Regions from separate parts of the Marinicrinis sediminis genome, predicted to be linked through region 1. Evidence: riboswitches for the same ligand, from Rfam matches in the RefSeq annotation. Region 1 holds a riboswitch; each other region holds the start of a gene.

What was found. Region 1 has a riboswitch for cobalamin ahead of metE (5-methyltetrahydropteroyltriglutamate--homocysteine S-methyltransferase). Riboswitches for the same ligand answer to the same signal wherever they lie in the genome.
Region 2: another riboswitch for cobalamin. It lies ahead of ACFSUC_RS01615 (ABC transporter substrate-binding protein); the one in region 1 lies ahead of metE (5-methyltetrahydropteroyltriglutamate--homocysteine S-methyltransferase).
Region 3: another riboswitch for cobalamin. It lies ahead of ACFSUC_RS06600 (ribonucleoside-diphosphate reductase subunit alpha); the one in region 1 lies ahead of metE (5-methyltetrahydropteroyltriglutamate--homocysteine S-methyltransferase).

The regions. Positions count from the first base shown of each region.
Region 1 covers NZ_JBHUMM010000043.1:674,303-677,437, forward strand. The annotation lists gene ACFSUC_RS16865 (LysM peptidoglycan-binding domain-containing protein) at 1-553, opposite strand, end outside; cobalamin riboswitch at 789-998, shown strand; gene metE (5-methyltetrahydropteroyltriglutamate--homocysteine S-methyltransferase) at 1,299-3,135, shown strand, end outside.
Region 2 covers NZ_JBHUMM010000001.1:336,818-339,952, reverse strand. The annotation lists gene ACFSUC_RS01620 (hypothetical protein) at 262-666, opposite strand; cobalamin riboswitch at 1,069-1,264, shown strand; gene ACFSUC_RS01615 (ABC transporter substrate-binding protein) at 1,545-2,558, shown strand; gene ACFSUC_RS01610 (FecCD family ABC transporter permease) at 2,555-3,135, shown strand, end outside.
Region 3 covers NZ_JBHUMM010000010.1:124,586-127,720, reverse strand. The annotation lists gene ACFSUC_RS06610 (DNA-3-methyladenine glycosylase I) at 273-917, opposite strand; gene ACFSUC_RS06605 (DUF2203 domain-containing protein) at 1,060-1,461, opposite strand; cobalamin riboswitch at 1,635-1,911, shown strand; gene ACFSUC_RS06600 (ribonucleoside-diphosphate reductase subunit alpha) at 2,043-3,135, shown strand, end outside.

The DNA of each region.
Region 1 (3,135 bases):
TCCCCTTATCGGCAAACAGGTCAACCCCTTCATGCTTACGGGTCGCGTGTCCATCAGGTGACCAGGATCGCCCATCCTCGTAGTTGTGGACGAGAGGTGTCTGATAGGAACCTGCTGCCAGCGGAAATTGTCCGTCAGCGTAAGCGGCTGGTTTCTTCCATGCGGATTGGTTTGCTGTATGCGGAACGTAGGTTCCTTCCGGCAAGTTAAGGGTCAATCCAGCCCAGATTTGATTCGGGTTAGCAATCTGAGGATTGGCCTGAATGAGTGCAGACAAAGAAATGTTGAATTTTTGACTAATGGTCCACATCGTTTCATTCGTCTGTACCTGATAGGTGTCTGGTCCTGGCACCTGCAAGATTTGACCGGGATAAATGGTGGTAGAATGAAGGTTGTTGCGCGTCATCAGTTCGTTCAGGCTGATCGAATAAGCGGTGGAAATTTTCCATAGTGAATCACCGGCTTGAACGGTGTATGTACCTGCGTGTGCGGTGGAAGACAATAGCATTAAACTTGCCGTTATTCCGGCCATGGTCCTTCGCCATTTCCTCATGCTGTCAGCTCCTTATGTTCGGATAGTTTCATCATAATCGATAGACGACAAGAGAGTAAGCGGTATTTACTGGTACGGAAAACGCAATCATTCCAGCTCGAGAGAAAGCCTATGATCTTATGAATGTTCAATATTTTCTTGATTCTTGTGAGTGTATCATTCCAAAAGATTGAAAGAGGGGCTTGCGTATTGTCTGATTATTCCGTATAATCATACCTGTTTACTAGACTTAATAATTGCATATTCGGGAACAGGTGCGAAACGTTCAGGAGCAGATGCTTGCTGACGGATTCGCTTAAAAGGGAAGTTCGGTTCAAATCCGACGCGGTCCCGCCACTGTAAACGGTTGTTTCACAGCGATAATGCCACTGGTGCTCACCCACTGGGAAGGTGCTGATGATCGAATGCCGTTAGCCAGGAGACCTGCCTGTTTCAACAACACTGATATTTAACCTACGGGAGATAGGGAGGTGTTAGACGATCGCAACCGCTGGATGCCATTTTGTATCCGGTTGGTCGTGAATTTGTACGTGTTTGTGACGAGCGTCTTTCCCTTGCCAGTACGGGGGAAAGGCGCTTTTTTGTTAGGGAAAATAAAGAGTAGGAAGCGAGCAAGTGCCAGAGAGTGACTGAAAGAAAATGAAACATATCAACATGAGGATGAAAAAAACAAAGATAGATCATGTGTGAGCCATGAGCAGGAGAAAGTAAACAACAGGAGGGGAAAGCGTTGAGCAATCAATCCATGATAACGAGTCACCTGGGATTTCCGAGAATAGGAGAGCAAAGAGAATGGAAGAAAGCGCTGGAGCAGTTCTGGGCCGGAAAGTGGGATGAATCTGAGTTTCGCTTCGAAATGGAGCGGATTCAACAGAGGCATCTGATGGAGTCTGTGCAGGGCGGAATCGATCTGATTCCGGTTGGCGACTTTACGTATTATGATCATATGCTGGATATGGCTGTTATGTTTGGCATGGTGCCGAAAAGGTTTGGACATCCGGGCGGAGCGGTTACGCTGGACACGTATTTTGCGATGGCCAGAGGAAATGAACAGGCTACTGCCTGTGAAATGACAAAATGGATGAATACCAATTATCATTATCTGGTTCCGGAAATTGGAGAAGGAGAGCCTTATCTTGCCGAGAATAAGCCACTTCAGGCGTATCGATTTGCCAAGGCACGCGCAGGGGTGGAAGGGAAGCCTGTCATCGTAGGGTTGTATTCATTTTTGAAACTGAGCAAGGGATATGCAGCGGATTCTTTCAGTCAAAAAATCTCTTCATTTCTCCCGGTGTATGTGGAAATGCTCCGTCAATTGGAGGCGGAAGGGGTTAAATGGGTGCAGATCGATGAGCCATGTCTGGTATGGGAATCTTCGGTGGCGGATCAGGCGTATGTTCGTGAGATTTATGAAGCCATCGCCACGCAAGTACCGGGCATTCAAGTGATGCTGCAAACGTATTTTGAAGCCGTGGACAACTTGCATGATTTGCTGCAGTTGCCTGTGCATGGCGTGGGACTCGATTTTATTCATGATCGAGGCGTTCATCTACAGGCATTGAAAGAAATCGCATGGCCGCAGGATAAATGGCTGGGCGCAGGTCTGATCGATGGTCGCAACATTTGGAGAGCAGACCTCACAGAGAAGCTGAAATGGATCGAAACGATCTGCAATCATGTACCGAAAGACAAGGTGATCCTCCAGCCTTCTTGCAGTCTGCTCCATGTGCCGGTAACGACTCGAAATGAAGACGCGCTGGAGCCGATGATCCAGGGAGCACTGGCCGGAGCCCGCGAAAAACTGCAAGAGTTGAACATCCTCAGAGATGCATGCAACAAGGGGACTTCTTCGGTGGAAAAACCACTATGGGAATCAAAGGAAGCTTTGCAGCAATTCAGATCTCTGGCAGGACGCCATCGACCAGATACAGCAGCAGAACTGGCAGGACTGGATGTACGTCACGTGACAAGATCTGCTTCATTTGCAGTACGTCATCGACTCCAGGCCGAAAAATGGCAACTGCCGACTCTGCCGACTACCACGATTGGCAGTTTTCCTCAAACGCCGGAAGTCAGACGGGCCAGACGACTATGGCGCAAAGGGGAATGGCGTGATGATCAGTATGAGGCGTTTGTGAATGAACAGATTGAAGCTTGTATCCGGACACAAGAGGAAATCGGACTGGATGTGCTCGTACATGGCGAGTTTGAACGAACGGACATGGTGGAATTTTTTGGTGAGAAGCTGGCTGGCTTTGTGTTTACGAAAAATGGCTGGGTCCAATCTTACGGCTCACGCTGTGTGAAACCACCGATTATTTATGGTGATGTGGCGTTTACAGAAGCAATGACGGTGAAGGAAACGCAGTTTGCCCAGTCGATAACGTCCAGGCCGGTAAAAGGTATGCTGACGGGTCCGGTGACGATTTTAAACTGGTCTTTTGTCCGAAATGACCTGTCATCTGAACAAGTGGCGAATCAGATTGCCCTTGCACTGCGCAAAGAGGTCGAAGCGCTGGAGGCAAACGGCATTGAAATGATCCAGGTGGATGAACCAGCTCTGCGTGAAGGGCTGCCTCTGA
Region 2 (3,135 bases), on a different contig from region 1:
AGGGACATAAAAATTTTGCCCCGCGCTTAAAGTCAATGAACAAATGCCAAGCTTGATCCTGATCATCAAACTCTATATGTACGAATTGCCACGGATCTTTAATTTGAAGAGCAATTTTAAACATATCCAAAATTAAATTATCCTTACTGCTTGCTGATGCCCACATTTTTCATCCCGCCTCATTCTGATATACAAGGCAGTATTGACATATTTTCTAGTAAACAGACATTAGCCATGCAGTATGGCGAAGAAGCATTTATTTTAATTATCAATTAGAGTCATGCGATTTTCTATAAATTGTTCTATTTGTTTTAACATATTATTTTGTTTAACCAAACCTACACAAGTAGATACGAGAACTGGAAATGCAATCAATGCCAATGGACTGAATATTGCAACTAATCCCCCAGTAACTTTAGATGCCCACTTAATATTACCGGTTGATATTTTAACCATATCATCATTAATATTTTGAATAATCACAGTTACTGCCCGAGATGAAATACCAAGTGTAATCTTACTACTTTTTTTCAATTGAAATACCCATCCCTTTTCTGGATGATCTAATTCTTGAGTTTCTAAATTATTTTGATTACAATAATATCTTAAATCATATTTTAATTTTTCGATCGTTTCACTATTCTTTTTGTAATATTTTCCTTCCACATTTTCACATCCCACTATTAATAATTATGAATAATAAATCACTAGCTTAAAAATATGAATTATGCTATTCCACAACAGTTCCTCAAAATCTTCTAATCATGCTTCCAGTAATAATGTATAATTTACAAATAACACCTAAAACCCCCGTATTTATCATGGTTTAGAACGGAGAAATTCCACAAATTCATCATATATTTTCCTTCTCACCATATTGGCTCTTCTAGACCTAGCATTTCTCAAACTTTTCAATCCTTCCATTATGTATTCCTGTCCATATTCGACACTTTTCACCATGATCCTTTATTTTTATCAATCTTTGGATGAATGACTGTCAAATTATCTCTTCATTTCTGCCAGATGTTAAGCTATAATGCTAACAGAGAGATTGGACTGATCGAATTGAATACATACAGCCAGTAGGTGCCTTGTCAGTCAATGACAAGGTTAAAAGGGAAGTCGGTGCAATTCCGGCGCGGTCCCGCCACTGTAAATCGGGGACAACCTCGCAAGCCCACTGTTTCATTCATGTTGAAGCGGGAAGGGGAGGAAGTTCGTACAACCCGTAAGCCAGGAGACCTGCCTATTCGGCTATAGCCAACGAAATCCTTCGCGGAAAAGGATCGGCTGTGACGGGATAAACGTGTCTTTTGTTGCCAGACTGGCAATACCATCTATATGCCCGCCTTATGCTGCCCTCTGTTTCTGCGGAAACGGGGGGCTTTTTCGTTGTTTTATAAGGTCTATGTGGTTGTTCATGAGGTTTGTTTCGTAATTTACGAGATCTTTTTGGTTGATCCTAGCAGACATTTCGATGCTGTATGGCATTCAACGTCCTCAGCATCTCTCAAATCTGAAATGGAGAAAGGAAAGAAACCAGAATGAAAAAAGGATGGACAAGTTTAATTGCACTTTTGTTGGCTTTGAGTTTGGTGGCCTGCGGGAATCAGGTGAATCAGGAGACGGGCAGTAACAACGTGGAAGCTTCGGAGAATGAGCAGCCAGCTCAGGAGGCGGAAGGTACAACTGCAGAAGAGGAAGCGAGCAGTCAGACGATCTATCCGCTTACATTGCAGGATGCGACAGGGGAAAGCTTCACGTTCGATCAGGCGCCGCAGCGTATCGTTTCCACTTCGCCGTCTGAGACCGAAATTTTATTTGCCCTTGGTCTGGAAGATCAGGTGGTAGGCGTATCGGATTATGACAATTACCCGTCAGAAGCGCTGGACAAGCCAAAGGTCGGCGGGGTTGTGAAGCCAAACGAGGAAGCGATCATCGCCGCGGAGCCTGATTTGGTTATTACGGGCATTTCCATGAAACAGCAGGTCGTGGATCAGCTGCGCAGTCGTGATCTCAAACTGTTCAAGTTCGAGCCCAATCATATCGGGGATATCCTCACACATATCGAGACGATTGGCAAGATCACCAACAGACAGGCGGAGGCTGCTGCGTTAGTGGAGGAAATGAAGGCAGACATACAGCTTGTTCAGGACGCAGTCAGTACAGTGAAACCGGAAGACAGGAAGAAGGTATATATCGAATTTTCTAAAGGCTGGACAGTCGGACAGGGCGAGTTCATGCATGAGTTGATCACGCTGGCTGGCGGCATCAACATCGCCGCAGACATGGAAGGCTGGAACCAGATCAACGAAGAGAAGATCATTCAGGATAATCCTGAAGTCATCTTATATAACCTGGGCGTAACCGATGAAGAGTCTGGCGAGACGCTGGCGCAAATGATTCGAAAACGCAGTGGATGGGACGCGATTCAAGCGATTCAGGACGATGCGCTCATCGGCATTGAAGGAGATTTGATCTCTCGTCCGGGACCCCGTGTCACACAAGGTTTGCTGGCGATAGCCAAAGGGATCTATCCAGATCTGGTGTTTGAATGAAACGAAAGGTAGCGGTATGGGGAGGAGCAGGGTTGCTGCTTCTCCTTCTTTCCGCTGTGGTCAGTCTGTCCATGGGTACGGCTCAATTGCCCCTATGGCAGGTGTGGAAAATTCTAATACATAGCTTACCCGTCATCGGAGACGGAGTGGAACCCGACTGGCCCGCCTCGTCTGAGCAGATTATTTTGAAAGTGCGCCTGCCAAGGGTAATACTGGCGATCCTGACCGGAGCTTGCCTGTCACTGGCGGGAGCAGGCTTTCAGGGTGTACTGCGCAATCCACTTGCAGACCCGTATACGCTGGGGGTTGCTTCAGGTTCTGCAGTGGGCGCTTCCTTTCTCATCCTGTTCGGTCTGCATCATGTGTGGCTAGGTATGTGGACGATACCAGTTGCTGCTTTTGCCTCCGGTCTCATCAGCCTGTGGATCGTATGGAGACTGGCGAACGTCCAGGGCAAGTTGCAGCTGGAAACGCTCATTCTGTCGGGGGTGGTGGTACAGGCTTTCCTGGGATCGCTCGTATCGTTCATGGTGTCGTTATCCGATCAGGTGATCAATGAGATTGTATTTTGGCTGCT
Region 3 (3,135 bases), on a different contig from region 1:
CGAATCAGATTTATTCCCTACTTTTTCGGTATAGTCACGCTTCACCCTCCTAAAATTAAGTTAAAGATTGCACATGTGTATGAACAAATCCTCTTACTATAATTTTCATATAAACCTTGTTATATGATTTTAATAATTTGAACTAACGTATTAATTTATATGATAATAGCGGTCAGACATAGCGGGTTTCAGATATACAAGTATCCTGCAAAATGAAACAGACACAAACAGAAATCCATATGGAAACAACCTATAAAGGGACCTTGCCCCATTCAGCGGCTCAGATCCCTTACTTTCTCATATCGACAACAGTGAACCAGATGGTCATTAACCATCCCCACAGCCTGCATAAACGAATAACAGATGGTGGAGCCTACAAATTTGAAGCCAGCTTTCTTGAGAGCCTTGCTCATGGCGTCAGATTGGGGTGTGGTCACCGGCACCTCGGACATCGAGGACCAACTGTTCTGAATCGGTTTCCCGCCTGTGAACGACCACAAATAGTCCGTCAAACTGCCGTGCTTGTCTTGAATAGCGAGGCATGCCTGAGCGTTCGTCACCGCCGCCTGAATTTTCAGCCGATTCCGCACGATACCGCGATCTTGCAGCAGCGCTTCCAGTTTGTCTGATCCATATGCTGCCACCTTGTGCGGGTCAAACTGATCAAAAACGTGGCGATAGTGCGCCCGCTTTTGCAGGATGGTCCACCAGCTAAGCCCAGCCTGAGCTCCCTCCAGGATGATCATTTCGAACAATTTCTGATCATCATAAACCGGAACGCCCCACTCCTCATCATGGTACCGGATATACAGCGGTTCCTTCGTCACCCAGTCACATCGCCGCTGATCGACGGCAAGATCGCTTGTTCCCGCTTGCACTTCCTCTTTTCCCACTTGCAATTTCTCATTTTCTTTCATGCCTATCCTGCTTTCATCCCGACATCGCTCTTCCAATTCTTTTTACATCTCTTTCTTGCATCTCTTTTTTGCATTTTTCCTCTGCAACCTACTTTTAGACAGGTCCGCATCTCTACGCATTTTTACGCACCTCTACGCATCTTTACGAGGAGAAGTCCTGATCCTTCTCAATCGGGATGCGGCCCATAAATCCGCTGTCAATGGCGTGATAATAGCGAATCTCGTCCTCCCCTTGCTTCCAGCAAAGCAGCACCTCTTCACCATCGAGCATAGAAGGAAAATCAAGCAATCCGAATTCGACACTCTTCAGCCAGACACCCTGGCGATGAATATTTTGAATATGCAGCTTCGCCTGCAGCTGAATAAATTCCAGTTCACTTTCCGTCTGGAATATCGCTCCATCCTCTGCTTGCTGATCTTTAAGTTCATGTAAATATTCTGCTTTTTCCTTTAAGCTTTGCTGCAGTTGCTGAAGAGAATGAATTTCCTTTTTCAGGAGTGGCAGCAATTGTTCTGCTTCCTGAAGCGTAAAATACTTGTCCATGTTCTTCCCCTCTCTATTCAGCTGAAAGTCGGTTCATGTTTACGTGATTTCCTTATTCTTATTGTATGGGATTCTGCTCATTATTTCATCCCTTACCCGAATTCAAATGTGACGAATCTTTGCAATTACACATTGACAACCCCTATATATTGTTATATCTTTACATACAACAACTATATATTGTGGGAACAGGTGCTACAGCGACACGATCTTTACGCAACTTTATTCTTTGTCGCTGCCGCATAATAGGGAAGCTGGTGCAATTCCAGCACGGTCCCGCCACTGTAACAGCTGAGTGAAAAGACAATCGGCCACTAGTCCAATCCATTTCTGCATGACTGGGAAGGCGTCTTTTCAAGTTTATTCCATTTCGAGCCGGAATAGACGGATCACGAACGATTCTGGTGATCCAGCTGAAGTCAGGAGACCTGCCTGTTCTGTCAACACTGATATACCTACGGGAGATAGGGAGGTGTTTTGCAAGGACACCGGATCTGTTCCCTGTAAAGCATTTTTACGTTTTTCGTAAAAATGCTTTTTTTTATGCCTGAAATAACCTTAAACAGCAAAGGAGCATCCGCATGAAACTATTAAAACGAGATGGTACGACGGAAGAACTAACCTTTTCCAAACTGAAAAACGTCATTGACTTTGCCTGCGAGCCTTATTCCGCTTGTGATCCGATTGAACTGGAGACGGCGATTTTGCCGTATTTCCGCAATGAAATGAAAACAGCCGAGCTTCAAAAAATTCTGATCCGACTTGCCGTTGAGAAGACATCCATCGAAACGCCAGACTGGCAGTACGTGGCAGCTAGACTGCTCGTCTATGACCTGTACAGAGATGCGGCTTTACGTAGGAGATATGAGCATCTCGGCTATGGCTCGCTCTATGACCTCATTGTTGAACTGACCGAAGCCGGCCTGTACGGAGGCTATATCCTGCAGCACTATACGAGAAAAGAAATCGAAGAGCTGGGCAGCTATGTGAAACCGGAACGTGACTACCTGTTCAATTATATCGGACTGAAGACACTAAGTGACCGTTACCTGATCCGCAGCTATGATGGCGAAGTTTGGGAGCTTCCACAGGAGATGTTTATGGGCGTGGCCATGCATCTGGCTATGAAGGAAACGGATCGCGTGTATTGGGCGAAGCAATTTTATGACGTGATGAGCCAACTGGAAATGACCGTCGCCACTCCTACCCTTGCGAATAGCCGCAAGCCGTTCCATCAATTGTCCAGCTGCTTTATCGATACGGTACCGGATGATCTGTGGGGCATTTACCATACGGACTCCAGCTTTGCCCAGGTGTCCAAACTGGGCGGCGGTATGGGCATTTATATGGGCAAAGTGCGGAGCCGAGGCTCATCCATCCGCGGCTTCAAGCATGCAGCCGGCGGTGTAATTCCGTGGATCAAGAATTTCAACAATACTGCAGTAGCGGTGGATCAGCTGGGTGTTCGTTCGGGTGCCGTAGCTGTGTATCTCGATGTGTGGCATAAAGATATTTTTGATTTTCTCAATCTGAAAACCAACAACGGCGATGACCGCATGAAAGCGCATGATATCTTCCCAGGCGTCTGCATCCCGGATTTGTTCATGAAAAAAGTCGAGGCCAGAGAAGACTGGCACTTGTTCGATCCGCATGAGATACGGGAAATAAAAGGCT